Regions from separate parts of the Pseudomonas sp. TH37 genome, predicted to be linked through region 3. Evidence: predicted binding sites of a transcription regulator. Region 3 holds the regulator's gene; each other region holds the start of a gene.
What was found. The regulator FliA, encoded in region 3, starts transcription of late flagellar genes. The targets are predictions, from matches to a motif close to CTAAAGTTTNNNNNNNNNNNGCCGNTAA.
Positions count from the first base shown of each region.

Region 1 (4,364 bases), 160 kb from region 3:
CGCCGCGCTTCGCGCTGAAGCTGATAGACGAACCGCTCGACCTGCCGCTGCACCAGGCCGCTTATGTTGTGAAAACGCACGCCGGCAAAGGTGGTGTTGATCTTTTCTTCGAAGTGCAGGTAACGCAGCTCGACCGGTGCCGTCATGCTGCCGAAGGGCAGGGCAGCGACGAAACGGTCGTAGACCTGGCCCAGTTGCAGCCTGGCGGTGATGTCGCCTTCGAAGCGCAACTTGCAGCCGGTGGCGGAGATGTCCAGCAATTTGCCTGTGACGGGCGACTTGAGTTTTTCACCACCGAGGTCGACATCGACCAGTTGCGCCAGCTTCAACGCGGCGCGGAAAGCATTGCGGCGCTGGTGATAAACCACCTCATCGGGCAGCGCGCCTCGGTAGCAGCGGCCATCGCCGGATTCGTCGATGGTCAGCGGGCCGTTGCTTTCCCAGGCGATGCGCACGCCGTCGTGAAAGCCTTCGACCTTGAACGGTTCGCCGGCCAGCAGAAAGCGTTCGCCATCGCGAGGGATCATTTCGTCCAGAGTGATCATCTTGCTGTCACGGTCGACGTCCACCAGATAACTCTGAAAGCGCTGGCTGCGCTCGTGGAACGTGATGATCAGCGGATCATGGCTGTCTTGCAGCTGTCGCAGATTGCCGGAGATTTCCAAGGGCGTGGTGAGCACCTTGGGAGGCTGCGTAGCCTCTTCCGCGCTTAAGGCATTGAACACGGGATATCAATCTCCAGACAAATATGACTACCGGCCATCATTCTGCCAGCATGTGTCGCGTCTTGATAGAGCGTGCTCATTGAAAGGCTCAAGCCTGACTGAGCGGGCGTGGTTTTGCGAGTTTGGAGGTTGAACCGCGGGCATCGTAGAGCGCTGGCGGCTCGCCGCCGGTGAGGATTTTCAGCTGGTTGGCCGTGGCGGCCTGCTGCACCAGAATCGACTGGCCATTGTTAACGTTGGCGGCCTGGCATTGGGCCAGGAGGTCGGTCAGCACGTCACTCTGTGCCAGCAATTGGTCGCCAATGCTCGAATGGCTGGCAAGTTGCTCCAGGCCCTGGCGATTGGTCGGCAGGTTGAGGCTGGTGAGGATTTCACTGCGCTTGCGGCCATGCTGCTCGAGCAAAATGATCATTGCCTGTTTCTGCGCCAGAATGTCTTCGAGCAGTGGCATGTCGCGACCGTGCAGCGCGAGGGACTCGGTTTGCAGCAGCTCCAGCAGGTGTTGAGCCGGGGCAAAGTCGTCGATGATCAGTTGCAGTAAATTAGTGTCGTGCATGGCTGGCCTTGGGTTTTAAGCGTCCAAAAGCCTGGCGCGGGCCGTAGCCTAGCGCTGGGCTTCGAAGTTGAGCAGTTTGCTGGCTACACGGTTGCTGTCGACTTTATAGCTGCCATCGGCAATCGCTGCTTTCAACTCGGCCACACGGGCGTTGTCGACGGCAGGCTGATCGCGCAGCTTGTCAGTGACCTTCTGCAACTGTTGAGCCTCATTACTGAGGTGTACCGATTCCCCGCTTTTGGTGGTACTGGCCTGTTCGGCCGGGGTATTCAGCGGCGTGGATTGGCCGGCTTCGGCGGTTTCCTTCGCAGCGCTGGTACGTGTACTGCCCGTAAGTGACGAGGAGCTGTTTAAACGACTGAAATCGATGACCATGACAAAAAACCTCTGGGTATTTGGACGCTTGCCATGTTTTCGGCTCTTCCCCGGAAAACTTTAGGCCCATTTATCAATGAGCTTGCATGCGCCAGCACGTGTCCTGCATGCGGCACAGTTTAGGGAACAGGCGAGTGGCGCGCCATATCTTCACGACACAGAGCCCTGCATGGCCGCTCACATAGAAACTTCCACCTGGCCGGGCGCGGTGACTTGCGCCTTGATGACCCGCTGGGAGTTAAGGTTTTTCACGCGAATCTGTTCGCTCATGCCGCCGTTGGACAACGCTTCACCCGGCATACGTACACTGAGCGTACCACTGCGGGCGGTAATCACCACCTGATCGCCCTTGCGAATCACTTCCGCCTGTTCGAGGTGCACCAGGGTAATGACCTGATCGGCGACCATTGGTCGGGTAAGTTTTTGTCCGATCGCCTCATCGACGGAGGTCAGAAAACCCTGATTTATCAAGCTGATATCGCGTTCGCGAAGGGTTACGTCCTGAGGCTCGATAATCCCTGTGCGCTTGAGGGGGCGAGTGGTGGTCACGATGTCGCGAAACAGCCGTACTTGAGCGGGTACGAAGACTGTCCAGGGGGAGGCGCCGTCGCAGCGAACCTTGACCGTGACCCGACCCAGAGGCCTCGCGGGGCTCTCGAGGGTGGCTGTCAATTCCTTGTCGCACATAGGCATGCGCAGGCGCGGATCGAGTTGGTTGACCTCGATCTCGTAGCGTCCTTGTGTTTGACTCGTGGCCAGATAGTCTTCTACGGTGAATTCAAGAAAGCCCTGAGTGACGCCGATAAGCATGTCAGGCAAGGTAACCGCGTCAGCAAGGACAGGGCTGCCAGCGTTGAACAGGCAAGCGGCCGACACCGCGCAGAGCAATCTGCGACAGGTTGATGTCAGGCGTCGGAAAAATGTCGGTTCTGTGTTCATAAGAGTTAAAAAGCAAGCGCCGTGCCGTTTAGTCATGAATGTGCGTCGCAACACACTTAGCGTTGGTGTAGGAGTCTGGGCATGGCTGGTGTAATGGATTCGGTGAACCAGCGCACGCAACTGGTAGGGCAGAATCGCCTTGAGCTGTTGTTGTTCCGTCTTGACGGCCAGCAGCTGTATGGGATCAACGTGTTCAAGGTTCGTGAGGTGCTGCAATGCCCCAAGCTGACCCTGATGCCCAAGTCCAGTCCTGTCGTGTGCGGTGTGGCAAATATTCGGGGGGCGACCATTCCGATTCTGGATCTGGCGATGGCGACCGGTTCCGGAGCGCTGAAAGATCAAAGCAATCCCTTCGTGATCATCACGGAGTACAACACCAAGACCCAGGGTTTCCTGGTTCGGTCGGTGGAGCGCATCGTCAACATGAACTGGGAGGAGATTCATCCGCCACCCAAGGGCACCGGGCGCGATCACTACCTGACGGCTGTGACTCGGGTCGACAATCAGTTAGTCGAAATCATCGACGTCGAGAAGGTGCTGGCAGAAGTGGCGCCTACGCCGGAAGCGATTTCGGTGGGCGTGGTGGATGTCGAGACTCAGCACAAGGCGTTGTCCTTGCGCGTGCTGACGGTCGATGACTCGTCGGTGGCACGCAAGCAGGTGACCCGTTGCCTGCAAACGGTCGGCGTCGAAGTGGTGGCGTTGAACGACGGTCGGCAAGCGCTGGATTACCTGCGCAAGCTGGTCGACGAAGGCAAGAAGCCGGAAGAAGAGTTCCTGATGATGATTTCCGACATCGAGATGCCGGAGATGGACGGGTACACCCTGACGGCCGAGATCCGCAACGACCCGCGCATGCAAAAGCTGCATATCATCCTGCATACTTCGTTGTCGGGTGTGTTCAATCAGGCGATGGTCAAGAAGGTCGGTGCCGATGACTTCCTGGCCAAATTCCGTCCTGATGACCTGGCATCCCGGGTAGTCGACCGGATCAAAGCAGCAGATAACAGCTAGGGGCCTTCTGCCCCTGGCGGTCAACACGATTTAAGAGGCGGCATCTTTGTCTACAGGTAATTTGGATTTCGAACAGTTCCGGGTATTCCTGGAAAAAGCCTGTGGCATTTTGCTCGGTGAAAACAAGCAATACCTGGTCTCGAGCCGTCTCAACAAACTGATGGAACAGCAGGGCATCAAATCGCTGGGTGAGCTGGTTCAGCGCATCCAGACTCAGCCGCGCAGCGGTTTGCGCGAGATGGTGGTGGATGCCATGACCACCAACGAAACCTTGTGGTTTCGTGACACCTATCCGTTTGAAGTCTTGAAGAACAAGGTGTTGCCTGAAGCGATCAAGGCAGCCCCTGGCCAGCGCCTGCGGATCTGGTCGGCGGCATGCTCGTCGGGTCAGGAACCGTATTCGCTGTCGATGTCCATCGATGAGTTCGAGCGGGTCAACATGGGCCAGTTGAAGATGGGCGTGCAGATCGTTGCCACGGACCTGTCCGGCACCATGCTAACCAACTGCAAGACCGGCGAGTACGACAGCCTGGCCATCGGTCGCGGTCTGTCGCCCGAGCGCCTTCAGCGTTACTTCGACCCGAAAGGGCCGGGGCGCTGGGCCATCAAGGCGCCAATCAAGAGCCGGGTGGAATTTCGCTCGTTCAACCTGCTGGACAGCTACGCGAGCCTGGGCAAGTTCGACATCGTGTTCTGCCGCAACGTGCTGATCTACTTCTCTGCCGAGGTGAAGAAAGACATCCTGTTGCGCATCC
Region 1 is NZ_JAEKFD010000001.1:548,814-553,177, reverse strand. Features, by position in the region: gene JFU11_RS02625 (flagellar brake protein) at 1-725, opposite strand, end outside; gene JFU11_RS02620 (flagellar protein FlgN) at 814-1,281, opposite strand; gene flgM (flagellar biosynthesis anti-sigma factor FlgM) at 1,330-1,656, opposite strand; gene flgA (flagellar basal body P-ring formation chaperone FlgA) at 1,834-2,595, opposite strand; gene JFU11_RS02605 (chemotaxis protein CheV) at 2,677-3,609, shown strand; gene cheR (protein-glutamate O-methyltransferase CheR) at 3,656-4,364, shown strand, end outside.
Region 1: a site for FliA is predicted at 1,693-1,720, ahead of flgM (flagellar biosynthesis anti-sigma factor FlgM). Genes of this name have one in related genera too.

Region 2 (4,364 bases), on a different contig from region 3:
GTACCTGCCGGCCGGTGCGACAATGATCGCCACCGACGTGTCCTCGCCATTCCTGACGCCGCTGAAACTGACCATGATGGTCTCGCTGTTCCTGGCGATCCCGGTGATTCTGCATCAGATCTGGGGCTTCATCGCACCGGGCCTGTACAAGCATGAGAAGCGCATCGCCGTGCCCTTGCTGGTATCGAGCATCATGCTGTTCTATACCGGCATGGCGTTCGCCTATTACCTGGTGTTCCCGCTGATCTTCAAGTTCTTCGCCGCCGCCACCCCGGCCGGCGTGGAAATGATGACCGACATCAGCAGCTACCTCGATTTCGTCATGACGCTGTTCTTCGCCTTCGGCGTGGCGTTCGAGATTCCGGTGGCTGTGGTGCTGCTGGTGTGGATCGGCGTGGTCAACGTCGCCTACCTGAAGAAAATCCGCCCGTACGTGATCATTGGCTGCTTCGTGGTCGGCATGATTCTGACGCCACCGGACATCTTCTCGCAGACGCTGTTGGCCGTACCGATGTGGCTGCTGTTCGAGATCGGCATCCTGTTCGGTAGCCTGATCAGCAAGCGCGGCGAACACCCGGACGATCAGCCGGCTGACGATCACAACGACCAGCCGCCAGCGACTCAAGCGTGAACCTGCTGCTCCTCGAAGAGGCCGACTTCATTGCGGCCGACCGGGCGATTCTGCGCGATCGCCGGTTGACTCATATGCAGGAAGTCCACCGCTCGGTGGTGGGCGACAGCCTGCGGGTCGGGCGTATCGGCGGCCTGATGGGCTCGGCCGAGTTGCTGCGCCTGGACGCCGATGAAGCCGAGTTGCGCGTCACCCTCGACCAGCCGCCACCGGCCAAGCTGCCACTGACTTTGGTGCTGGCGCTGCCGCGACCGAAAATGCTCCGTCGGGTGTTTCAGACCGTGGCCGCCATGGGTGTGCCGCGCATCGTGCTGGTGAACAGCTATCGCGTTGAGAAGAGCTTCTGGCAAACCCCATTCCTGGAACCCGAGGCGATTCGCGAGCAGTTGATCCTGGGTCTTGAACAGGCTCGCGACAGCGTGCTGCCGGAAGTCGTCATCGAGAAGCGCTTCAAGCCCTTTGTCGAAGATCGTTTGCCGGCCATTACCGAAGGCACCCTCGGTCTGGTCGGCCATCCCGGTAACTACCCGCCCTGCCCTCGTGGCCTGAACGAACCCGTGACCCTGGCCATCGGCCCCGAAGGCGGCTGGATTCCCTACGAAATCGATTTGCTGGGCAAGGCCGGCCTGCAACCGGTGCAACTTGGCGACCGCATCCTGCGAGTCGAAACCGCGGTCACTGCGCTGCTGGCACGCCTCTTCTAACCCCAGACACTTACCCTGTGGCGAGGGAGCTTGCTCCCGCTCGGCTGCGAAGCAGTCGTAAAACCGGTGAATGCGGTCTTGCTGGTAAAAAGCGGTGGCCGCTTCGCGCCCAAGCGGGAGCAAGCTCCCTCGCCACAAGTGTTTACTCGCCTACAGATCCCTGCCAGCCGGCCGATACAGTTCCCATAAAACCGATTAATGGTCCGAGGGAGTTGCAGCATGTACCGTTGGCTAGCCGAGAAACTGGGAAACGTAAGCGTCAATCGCAAACTAGGTATCGGCTTCGGTCTGGTGCTGCTTCTGACCTTGTTGATCACCTTCACCGGCTGGACCGGTCTGAGCGGTGTGATCAGCCGTGGCGATACGCTTGGGTTTATTTCCAGCCTCAATGAGCTGACCAAAGACCTGCGCCTCGCCCGCATGGATTACGACATGCGCCGTGGCGAACAAGGCCCGGGCGCTGTCAACGAGCTGATCGGCCAACTCGAAACCGGCCTGAAAACCGCCCGCACGCTGATCGAACAGCCTGCCGACGTGGCAATGATCGACCAACAATTGGCCGCGGTCAGCGAATACAAACGCGCCTTCGCTGATATGACTCAGGCCACCGCTACCCGCGAAAATGCTCGCAGCAAACTGGGCGCCACCGCCGATAACGCCGTGGCCCGTGTCGCCGAAGTCGAAAATTCCTTGTTGCAAGGCGACAGCGTCGCTCAGTTCAACAGCGTGATCGACCTGAGCAAGCTGATCCAGCAAGCGCGTTTCCAGGTCCGCGGCTATACCTACAGCGGCAAACCCGAGGCCGAGCAGCCTGCGCTGGACGCCATTGGCAACGCTCTGAAAAACCTCGAAAGCCTGCCGTCTCAACTGCCGGAACAACACATCGATAACCTGCAACAGGCGACCGACTCACTCAAAGCCTATCGCGCGGCTGTCAGCCAGTTCCGCGACTCCCAGGTCGCCAGCGCTGCCGCCCTCAAACGCATGAGCACGCAAGGCGACATTCTGCTCGACCTCAGCAAAAAGCTCACAGTCTCGCAAACCGTCGTGCGTGACACCGATGCGGCACACGCCAAAAACTTGTTGCTGATGGCCACCGTCCTCGCGTCGGCCTTTGGCTTGTTCGCGGCTTGGGCCATCACTCGCCAGATCGTCATTCCGCTGAGCCAGACCCTCAAAGTGGCCGAGCGTGTCGCCGCGGGCGACCTGACTCACAACCTGACGTCCGAACGCCGGGACGAACTGGGTCAGTTACAGCGCGCCATGCAGAGCATGACCCTGGGCCTGCGAGATCTGATCGGTGGCATCAGCGATGGCGTGACCCAAATCGCCAGCGCCGCTGAAGAGCTGTCCGCCGTCACTGAGCAGACCAGCGCCGGGGTCAACAGCCAGAAGGTCGAGACCGATCAGGTGGCCACCGCCATGCACGAAATGACCGCCACGGTGCAGGAAGTCGCGCGTAACGCCGAGGAAGCATCCGAAGCTGCCGTCGCCGCCGACCAGCAGGCCCGCGAGGGTGACCGGGTGGTTGGCGAAGCCATCGCCCAGATCGAGCGCCTGGCTACCGAAGTCGGTAACTCCACCGAAGCCATGGGGCATCTGAAGCGCGAAAGCGACAAGATCGGCAGCGTGCTCGACGTGATCAAGTCCGTGGCCCAGCAAACCAACCTGTTGGCGCTCAACGCCGCCATCGAAGCCGCCCGCGCCGGTGAAGCCGGGCGCGGTTTTGCGGTGGTCGCTGACGAAGTCCGCAGCCTGGCCCAGCGCACCCAGAAGTCCACCGAAGAAATCGAAGAGTTGATCGTCGGCCTGCAAACCGGCACTCAGCAAGTCGCGACCATCATGGACAACAGCCGCAGCCTGACCGACAGCAGCGTCGAACTGACCCGTCGCGCCGGCAGCTCGCTGGAAAGCATCACCCGCACCGTGTCGGCGATCCAGTCGATGAACCAGCAGATCGCCGCCGCTGCCGAGCAACAGAGCGCAGTGGCCGAAGAGATCAACCGTAGCGTGCTGAACGTGCGTGATGTGTCCGAGCAGACCTCGGCCGCCAGTGAAGAGACCGCGGCCTCCAGCGTCGAACTGGCGCGGTTGGGGACGCATTTGCAGATGCTGGTGGGGCGGTTCAAGGTTTGAGCTGATGCGGGCATCCCGGTTCGCTTGAAACCGGGGTGATGCAATCGCGGGCAAGCCCGCTCCCACAGGATCTGTGCCGAACACAAAGTTGGGTTCAGTCAGATCAACTGTATGAGGCGTTCCCGGCAGCGCGTGGGAATGATCATCAGCCAAAAAAAAACCCCGCTTTCGCGGGGTTTTTCATTAGGCCAACTGAGGCTGCACGCTCACAGGCTTGAGCGGCAGCAGCGGCGCATGGGGATCGGCATCCACCGATGTGCGCCAGGCTTGTAGCCACTCGGCATGACCTTCGTTCCAGACTTGCTCATGCAAGCGACCCAGTGCCACCGGATCGCTCAGCAGGGCCACACGCTCGTCGTTGGTCAACCCGGCAGGCCCGACCTTCATCGCATGGCGAACCCGCTCGATACGCAGCCATTCGATCGGCTCTGCCTGACGGTGACGGGACGTCGCCAGCGCGCACGCCAAGGCGTTCTGTTGTGGATCGACCACTGCCCGGACGAAGCCGTCGTTCAGCGCATGCCAACGGTTTTCGTGGGTGTACTTATCGGTCGCCAGCAACGCCTGTGGCGGATTGTATTCCTCAGGGATCAGGAACAGGCTTTCGTCACGGGACTTGAGGCCCAGGCCGACACGGCTGGAGATCACCGATACCGGGATCGACAGCATCAGCGAACCGACAATCGGCACCAGCCACCAGAGGAAGCTCGGGTTCAGCCAGATCACCAACAGCGCCCAGAAGAAGCCCAGCAAGGTTTGCGGACCGTGGCGTTTTACCGCTTCGCTCCATGGCGTGGAGTCATCGTCACGTTGTGGCGAGTTCCAGGTCGCGGCCCAGCCGAGGAACGCGGCGAGTACGAAACGGGTGTGGAAAATCATCCGCACCGGCGCCA
Region 2 is NZ_JAEKFD010000006.1:138,622-142,985, forward strand. Features, by position in the region: gene tatC (twin-arginine translocase subunit TatC) at 1-631, shown strand, start outside; gene JFU11_RS17115 (16S rRNA (uracil(1498)-N(3))-methyltransferase) at 628-1,335, shown strand; gene JFU11_RS17120 (methyl-accepting chemotaxis protein) at 1,555-3,471, shown strand; gene mdoH (glucans biosynthesis glucosyltransferase MdoH) at 3,655-4,364, opposite strand, start outside.
Region 2: a site for FliA is predicted at 1,486-1,513, ahead of JFU11_RS17120 (methyl-accepting chemotaxis protein). Genes of this name have one in related genera too.

Region 3 (4,364 bases):
CAAGGCAGTCGTCCGGCCCAGGCCAACCTCTGGCGTCGCTTGCAACGCATCGGCCTGTCCGGCCCGTTGTCGCGCGATCTGCTGGCACTGATTACCGACATTGAAGAACCACGTCAGGCCTGGCGCATGTTGCTCGCGCACCTGGCGCGGATGATTGCCACTCCGGAAGTCGAGCCACTGGAAGAGGGCGGTGTGATTGCCATGGTCGGCCCGGCCGGCATGGGCAAGACCACCACACTGGCCAAGCTCGCAGCCCGTTACGTGCTCAAGTACGGCGCGCAGAATATCGCGCTGGTGAGCATGGACAGCTATCGCATCGGTGCTCAGGAACAGCTCAAGACCCTGGGCCGCATCCTCAATGTGTCAGTGACTCATGTCGACCCGGGCCAATCGCTGGTGCAGGCGCTGGAGCCTTTGCTGCGTAAACGCGTGGTGCTGATCGATACCGCAGGCCTGCAGGCCAGCGATCCGGCACTGCGCATGCAGCTCGAAAGCCTCGCCGGACGGGGCATCAAATCAAAAAATTATCTGGTCTTGGCAACCACCAGCCAGAAACAGGTTCTAACCGCCGCTTACCACAGTTACAAACGTTGCGGCCTTGCCGGCTGCATCCTGACTAAACTGGATGAAACGGCAAGCTTGGGTGAGGTGTTGAGCCTGGCCATCAGTCATGAATTGCCGGTGGCTTATCTGACTGATGGCCCGCGGATTCCGGATGATTTACATCTGCCGCGTCGTCATCAGTTGGTCAGCCGCGCCGTTAGCGTGCAAATGCAGGAAGAACCCAGCGAAGAAGCCATGGCTGATATGTTCGCTGATATTTACCACAGCCCGACCAAGCAGGTTGGCTGAGGTATTAATGAACATTTTTTGTACCTACATCGATGGTCTGCCATGCATTGTTCAGTCGCTGAACGCGCAGCCAGTAATGTGGCCTCCGTCTATGCAAGACAAGGTAAAGAAATAACATGGGCAGCATGCATCCCGTACAGGTGATCGCGGTGACCGGCGGCAAAGGTGGCGTCGGGAAGACTAACGTGTCAGTGAACTTGTCCCTGGCTCTAGCTGAGCTCGGCCGGCGCGTCATGCTGCTGGATGCCGATCTGGGGCTGGCGAACGTCGACGTCCTGCTGGGGCTGACACCCAAACGTACCCTGGCCGACGTGATCGAAGGCCGCTGTGAGCTGCGCGACGTGCTGTTGCAAGGGCCCGGCGGCATTCGCATCGTTCCGGCCGCATCCGGCACCCAGAGCATGGTTCATCTGAGCCCGGCCCAGCATGCCGGCCTGATCCAGGCCTTCAGCGACATCGGCGACAATCTCGACGTATTGGTGATCGACACCGCCGCGGGCATTGGTGACTCGGTGGTCAGTTTCGTCCGCGCAGCACAAGAGGTCTTGCTGGTGGTGTGCGACGAGCCGACTTCGATCACTGACGCCTACGCGCTGATCAAACTGCTTAACCGCGACTACGGCATGAATCGTTTCCGCGTCCTGGCCAACATGGCGCAGAGCCCGCAGGAAGGCCGCAACCTGTTCGCCAAATTGACCAAGGTCACGGATCGTTTCCTCGACGTCGCCTTGCAATACGTCGGTGCGGTGCCTTACGACGAAAGCGTGCGCAAGGCCGTGCAGAAGCAGCGTGCCGTCTACGAAGCCTTCCCGCGTTCCAAGTGCGCCCTGGCGTTCAAGGCCATTGCGCAGAAGGTCGATACCTGGCCACTGCCGGCCAACCCGCGCGGGCACCTGGAGTTTTTCGTCGAGCGCCTCGTGCAACAAACGGCAGGACCCGTCCTATGACAGCCAGTGGCTACAACCTCTACAAGAAGTCGGCACGTGACGCGCAGTACGAGCTGATCGAGCGTTACGCGCCACTGGTCAAACGCATTGCCTACCACTTGCTGGCGCGTTTGCCGGCCAGTGTCCAGGTCGAAGACCTGATCCAGGCCGGGATGATCGGCCTGCTTGAAGTATCAACCAAATACGACGCCAGCAAAGGCGCGAGTTTCGAGACGTACGCGGGCATTCGAATCCGCGGCGCGATGCTCGATGAAGTGCGCAAGGGGGACTGGGCGCCACGTTCGGTTCACCGCAATACCCGCATGGTCAGCGACGCGATTCGCTCGATTGAAGCTAAAACCGGCCGTGACGCTAAAGATCATGAGGTTGCGGCCGAACTCCAATTGAGTCTCGACGATTATTACGGGATTTTGAACGACACCCTCGGTAGCCGGTTATTCAGTTTCGACGATCTGTTGCAGGACGGCGAACACGAAGGGCTGCATGAGGATGGCGCCAGTGCTCATCTCGAGCCGTCACGCGATCTGGAAGATGAACGCTTCCAGGCGGCGCTGGCGGACGCGATTGCCAATTTGCCGGAGCGTGAGCGACTGGTGTTGGCGCTGTACTACGACGAAGAGTTGAATCTCAAGGAAATCGGTGAGGTCCTGGGGGTCAGCGAATCGCGGGTCAGCCAGTTACACAGCCAGTGCGCGGCCCGTTTGCGGGGGCGTTTGGGGGAGTGGCGAGCGCGCTGACAGGCAGTGTGGGGACACTGCGAACGAGGTTGGTACGGCATTTTGCTGCGTCAGCCACGGCCCGTTGTAATCCATACAACTGTTGAGTGTTACGCCGAATTGATTGAACGGCGCGTTCAGGTGCTGCGCGCGTTTTAAGACTGCTTGGAGGTCGAATTGGACAAGAATATGAAAATCCTCATCGTTGATGACTTCTCAACGATGCGGCGGATCATAAAAAACCTGTTGCGTGACCTTGGGTTCACCAACACGGTCGAGGCGGATGACGGTATTACCGCGATTCCGGTCCTCAACAGCGGGAGCATCGACTTTCTGGTAACGGACTGGAACATGCCCGGCATGACCGGTATTGATCTGCTGCGCCACGTGCGTGCCGATGAAAAACTCAAACACCTGCCGGTGTTGATGGTCACGGCCGAAGCCAAGCGCGAGCAAATCATCGAAGCCGCTCAGGCGGGTGTGAACGGCTATGTGGTCAAGCCATTCACAGCTCAGGCGTTGAAAGACAAGATTGAAAAGATCTTCGAACGCATCGGTTGATGTGCAAAGCCAGTCCGTCACGGGGGAGCTATGGAGCATAACGAATCTTCACAGGGCGATTTTGAATCGACCCTGAAAAAACACGCGGTCGAACTGGTCGAGAGCCTTGAAAAAGGCAGGTTCGGCGACGCTGTGCAACTGATCCATGAGCTCAACCAGACCCGTGACCGCGGCCTGTACCAGGAAGTGGGCAAGCTCACCCGCGAGCTGCATAGCGCGATCGTCAACTTTCAGATTGACCCGCACATGCCGCAAGCCGAGGAAGTGTCTCAGATCACGGATGCCACCGAGCGCCTGGGTTATGTGGTCAAGCTGACCGAGGCCGCAGCCAACCGCACCATGGACCTGGTGGAAAACGCCACGCCGCTGATCAACAGCCTGAGCGACGAAGCTCAGGCGCTGAGCACGGATTGGGGGCGGTTCATGCGTCGCGAAGTCGGGGCTGAAGAGTTCCGCGAACTGGCCCGGCGCGTCGACAGTTTCCTGACACGCAGCACTGAAGACAACCGCGTCGTGTCGAGCAACCTCAACGACATTCTGCTGGCCCAGGATTACCAGGACCTCACCGGTCAGGTGATCAAACGCGTGACCCAGTTGGTCACCGAAGTTGAAAGCAATCTGCTCAAGCTCGTGCTCATGGCCAGCCAGGTAGACCGCTTTGCGGGTATCGAACATGACCGTGATGCGATGCTGGCTGAAAAAGATCCACAAAAACATCTCTCTCAGGGTGAAGGTCCGCAGATTCATGCCGATAAAAGAGAAGACGTTGTGTCCGGTCAGGACGATGTGGACGATTTGTTATCCAGCCTAGGATTTTAGAGTTTTAGCATTTTAGGTTTTTTAGGTTTTTAGACCTCAGGAGCACCCCCTTAATGAGCTTCGGCGCCGATGAAGAGATCCTTCAGGATTTCCTGGTTGAGGCCGGCGAGATTCTAGAGCAACTGTCCGAACAGCTGGTCGAGCTTGAAAGCCGACCGGATGATGCGGATTTGCTCAATGCAATTTTTCGCGGTTTTCACACTGTAAAAGGGGGCGCCGGCTTCCTCCAGCTCAACGAGCTGGTGGAGTGCTGTCACATCGCCGAGAACGTGTTCGACATCCTGCGCAAGGGTGAACGACGCGTCGACTCGGAACTGATGGACGTGGTTCTCGAAGCATTGGACGCGGTGAACAGCATGTTCAGCGAAGTCCGCGAACGCAGCCCGATCACGGCTGCCACACCTGAATTGCTGGCTGCTCTGGCCCGCCTGGCCGAGCCGCAAACTGCCGATGAAGCGGCACCTGTCGC
Region 3 is NZ_JAEKFD010000001.1:386,444-390,807, reverse strand. Features, by position in the region: gene flhF (flagellar biosynthesis protein FlhF) at 1-852, shown strand, start outside; gene fleN (flagellar synthesis regulator FleN) at 969-1,799, shown strand; gene fliA (RNA polymerase sigma factor FliA) at 1,796-2,536, shown strand; gene JFU11_RS01850 (chemotaxis response regulator CheY) at 2,705-3,076, shown strand; gene JFU11_RS01845 (protein phosphatase CheZ) at 3,107-3,895, shown strand; gene JFU11_RS01840 (chemotaxis protein CheA) at 3,949-4,364, shown strand, end outside.

Region 4 (4,364 bases), on a different contig from region 3:
CACGAAGTACAGCGCGAGCATGGTGAAGCCGCCCGACGCATGCCCACCCGGCCAGCAGCGACCGTCGCCGGCGACTTTCAGCAGATCGAAATTCTGGTACCACTCCTTGTGTTCGATTTTCCCGGCGTACTGAGTCGTTTCGACCGGGCAATACACGCTGGTGTGGCCCTTGAGGTAATGGATAACGCCAGTGCTGATGGAAAACGCGAACACCACATACAAGAAGTCCCGACGGTGTTTACTGGCAAACCGAAGCACCGGCGCGACTTTGATTTTTTCCAGGAACGCGATGATCTTCGAATGTTTTTCAGCCTTCAGGCGCGGCCAGAGAAACGACAGCAAAGCGCCAATCATCGCGACCTCACCAGTCCAGTTCGGGATGATCCGCGCCCATTTATGAGTGATTTTTTCGAACAGATGGACATGCTGTAACGGAAACAACCGTGTGGCCGGATCATAGAAAAGATCGCTGAAGGCGATGTCTATCTTGGTCATGTCAAACAGCAGGAACACCACGACCGCGCAGGCCAGCGGAATACCGAAGTTCACCCAGTAAAAGCGGTAACGGGAAGCAGTCAGCATCGTACGTCCAGATCCAGAGGGATGATGGTGAGGCTCATTCAGTGGTCACCGAATGCCAGTCGGAGGCTTCGATGAAACCGAGCATGCGCGGCGGCTGAGACTTTTTGGCTGAGATAAACAGAGAAGCGCCATAACCCAAGGTCTCGGTCGATAACTTGAGATCTTTTTCGAGTTGCGCCATGCATTCGCTGTGGGTCACCAGAATCAGGTTGCGTCCAGCCACCTTGTGCGCCAAGGCATCGCGCAGCATGTTGCCTCTGCAGTGGACCAACCAGTCTTCGCCGACGCCGACCTTGTTGAACATGTAACCGGCGGTTTGCGCCGTGCGCATCACCGGGCTGTTGTAGATGTCGGCCCGATCCAGCCCCAGATGCTCGAACTGCGCGCCGACACTCACCGCCACGCTGCGGGAGCGATCGGTGATGCCATCGTTGCCGATCAGGCAGGCGGCCGTGGAGTGATCACAACGCTCGACGTGGCGGACCAGCACGATCATGTCGCCCTTGGCCCAACCGGTCGCCAACACGCGGGCACCCGCCACGTTGCCATGGGCCAGGTCAGGGACGGCGGCGGGTCGCAACAGCCACACGGTCAGCGGAATAACCAACAAGGCAGATGCCAGTACAACCGCGGCGTTTCGATAACGGGCCAAACGGCTCAGATCGATCGAGCGTTTTATCCCGAACAGACTCAGTCTCAATTCCACATCAAGCCGCCTCGCCGGTATGCACCATTGTGATTCGATGTCGCGAGGGTAAAGAGGCGCGCGTCGGCAGCCGGTGAAACCCATGTGAAAAAAAGATTAAAACGCGCCCAAAAATCTTGTTACAGAATCCGTCCAACAAAATCCTTTCAGCTCTCGCGATTGCCGCCGATATAGACCTGCTAACCCTTTGCTGGCTCTTAAAACAACAATCTTCCAGCCAACCGACGATCAAGAAGCACAACGTTCCTGGAGGAATATTGATGAATAGCTGGTTCGGTAATATCAGCGTGAACCTGAAATTGGGCTTGGGATTCGGCCTGGTCCTGGCGCTGACCTGCGTCCTCGCCTTGACCGGCTGGACGAGCCTGGGCGGGTTGATTGACCGCAGCAACTGGATGAGCGACATCACTCAGCTCAACGCCGGCCTGACCAAGCTGCGCGTAGTTCGCCTGCAATACATGCTGACCAACGGCGACGAAACCGCCGCACAGAATGTGCAGACCACCCTCGACGGCTTCGTCGCTCAGCAACAAGCGTTGCTGTCGAGTTTCAAGAGCCCGGAAAACGTCAAGCTGCTCAAAGAGCAGAGCGCGACCATCAGCGCTTACCAGATATCCCTGAACAAAATGCGCAGCGCCTACCGCACCGGTAACAGCGCCCGCGACGCCATGGGCGCCAATGCTGAAACTGCCAGTAAGTTGATTGAAGCGATCAGCACCCGCGTGCAGCAAATGCCCCTGAGCGACCAACGTTTCGAACAGTTTCAGGCCATCACCGCAGCCAAGGAAGCATTCATCCTGGCTCGCTACGAAGTGCGTGGCTACACCGCCAACACCAACGCCGAGACCGAGCAAAAAGCCGTCGGCCAACTGGACACGGCCATCGCTAGCCTGAAGCAACTCAACGTGTATTTCGCCGAGACCCAGCAAGATGCTCTGCACCAGCTGGAAACCGCGCTGAGCAACTACCGCAGCGCCTTGCAAGCATATAAAGCCGCCAACTCCGATGCGGTGCAGGCGCGCAAGGAAATGACCGATCAGGGCGCCGCCATCGTGACCCTGAGCGACCACCTGTATCAGATCCAGCTCGACCGTCGCGACGCCGAAAGCGCCCAGGCCCGCACGCTGCAACTGATCAGCACCTTGCTGGCGTTGCTAGTGGGCGTCATTGCCGCCGTAATCATCACCCGTCAGATCACCGGCCCGTTGCGCGATACCCTGGCCGTGGTCGAACGCATCGCCAGCGGCGATCTGTCCCAAGACGTCAAAGTGACCCGTCGCGACGAACTCGGCGTGTTGCAGCAAGGCATCGCACGCATGGGCGTGACCCTGCGCGATTTGATCAGCGGTATCCGCGATGGCGTCACCCAGATCGCCAGCGCTGCCGAAGAACTGTCGGCCGTGACCGAGCAAACCAGCGCCGGGGTCAACAGCCAGAAGATCGAGACCGATCAGGTGGCCACCGCCATGCACGAGATGACTGCCACGGTGCAGGAAGTCGCGCGCAACGCTGAAGAAGCGTCCCAAGCCGCTGCCGCCGCTGACGGTGAAGCGCGCGAAGGCGATAAAGTGGTCAACGAAGCCATCGCCCAGATCGAGCGCCTGGCCAGCGAAGTGGCGCGCTCCACCGAAGCCATGAGCGTGCTGCAGCAGGAAAGCGACAAGATCGGCAGCGTCATGGACGTTATCAAAGCCGTGGCCGAACAGACCAACCTGCTGGCCCTCAACGCCGCCATCGAAGCGGCCCGTGCCGGTGAAGCCGGTCGCGGTTTTGCCGTGGTGGCCGACGAAGTTCGTGGCCTGGCCCAACGCACGCAGAAATCCACCGAAGAAATCGAAGGCCTGGTGGCCGGTCTGCAGAACGGTACCCAACAAGTGTCGGCCGTGATGAACAACAGCCGCGCCCTGACCGACAGCAGCGTGGCGCTGACCCGCAAGGCCGGCGTGTCACTGGAAAACATCACCCGCACCGTGTCGAACATCCAGTCGATGAACCAGCAGATCGCTGCCGCCGCCGAGCAACAAAGCGCCGTGGCCGAAGAGATCAGCCGCAGCATCATCAACGTACGCGACGTGTCCGAACAGACCGCCGCCGCCAGCGACGAAACAGCTGCGTCCAGTGTCGAACTGGCGCGGTTGGGTAATCAGTTGCAGATGATGGTGAGCCACTTCCGCGTTTGACGTTCAGTCAGCGGTGAATGACAGATCCATTCGCGGGCAAGCCTCGCTCCTACAGGGATTGCACATTACCTGTGGGAGCGGGCTTGCCCGCGAAGGCTGTCTAACGCTTAGACACTAATCGCATTGGTAAACACCAACCGATTCCCGAACGGGTCGGCCACCGTCATGTCCTGACTGCCCCATGGCATCGCCTGAATCTGTGGGCGAGCGAAAGAATATTCCTTGGCCAGCAATTGCTGCTGGAACGACTCTAGCTCATCCGTCTCGATGCGCAGCGCCGAGCCCGGTGTCGCGTCACCGTGGTGCTCGGACAGGTGCAGCACGCATTCGCCACGCGAGATCTGCAGATACAGCGGGAAGTTTGTTTCGAAGCGATGCTGCCAGTCGATCTTGAACCCCAGGAAGTCGACGTAGAACTCCAATGCCTTGGTCTCATCGAAAATCCGCAGGATCGGGGTGGTTTTGCCGAAGCTCATGGATTTGCTCCCAGACTGAAAAGGCCCAGAGTGTAGCTGGGCTGGATGTCAGCGCTTCGGCTTAGTTGCGGCTTTCTTTAATTGTAATGTGCCACCATGCGACGTAGTTCAAAAGATCGCAGCCTTCGGCAGCTCCTACAGGGCTGCGATTATTTCGGCATCACCGATCAATGAAACCCCTCACGCAAATCCCCTTCCCGCGCCAGAAACCGTCCTTCCCTTCTCCCGTTCGCCTGACCTTCGCTGTAACTCAAGACTCCATTTACCCAAACCCCGTCAATCCCTTCCGCCGCCCGTTGCGGATCATTGAAGTCCGCCACATCGCGAATCGTCGCAGGATTGAACAACACCAGATCCGCCCAATACCCTTCGCGAATCTCGCCACGTTCCTTCAAGCCAAACCGCGCTGCCGACAGCCCG
Region 4 is NZ_JAEKFD010000008.1:290,650-295,013, forward strand. Features, by position in the region: gene JFU11_RS20955 (phosphatase PAP2 family protein) at 1-582, opposite strand, end outside; gene JFU11_RS20960 (hypothetical protein) at 617-1,288, opposite strand; gene JFU11_RS20965 (methyl-accepting chemotaxis protein) at 1,549-3,468, shown strand; gene JFU11_RS20970 (glyoxalase superfamily protein) at 3,576-3,944, opposite strand; gene JFU11_RS20975 (D-aminoacylase) at 4,112-4,364, opposite strand, start outside.
Region 4: a site for FliA is predicted at 1,433-1,460, ahead of JFU11_RS20965 (methyl-accepting chemotaxis protein). Genes of this name have one in related genera too.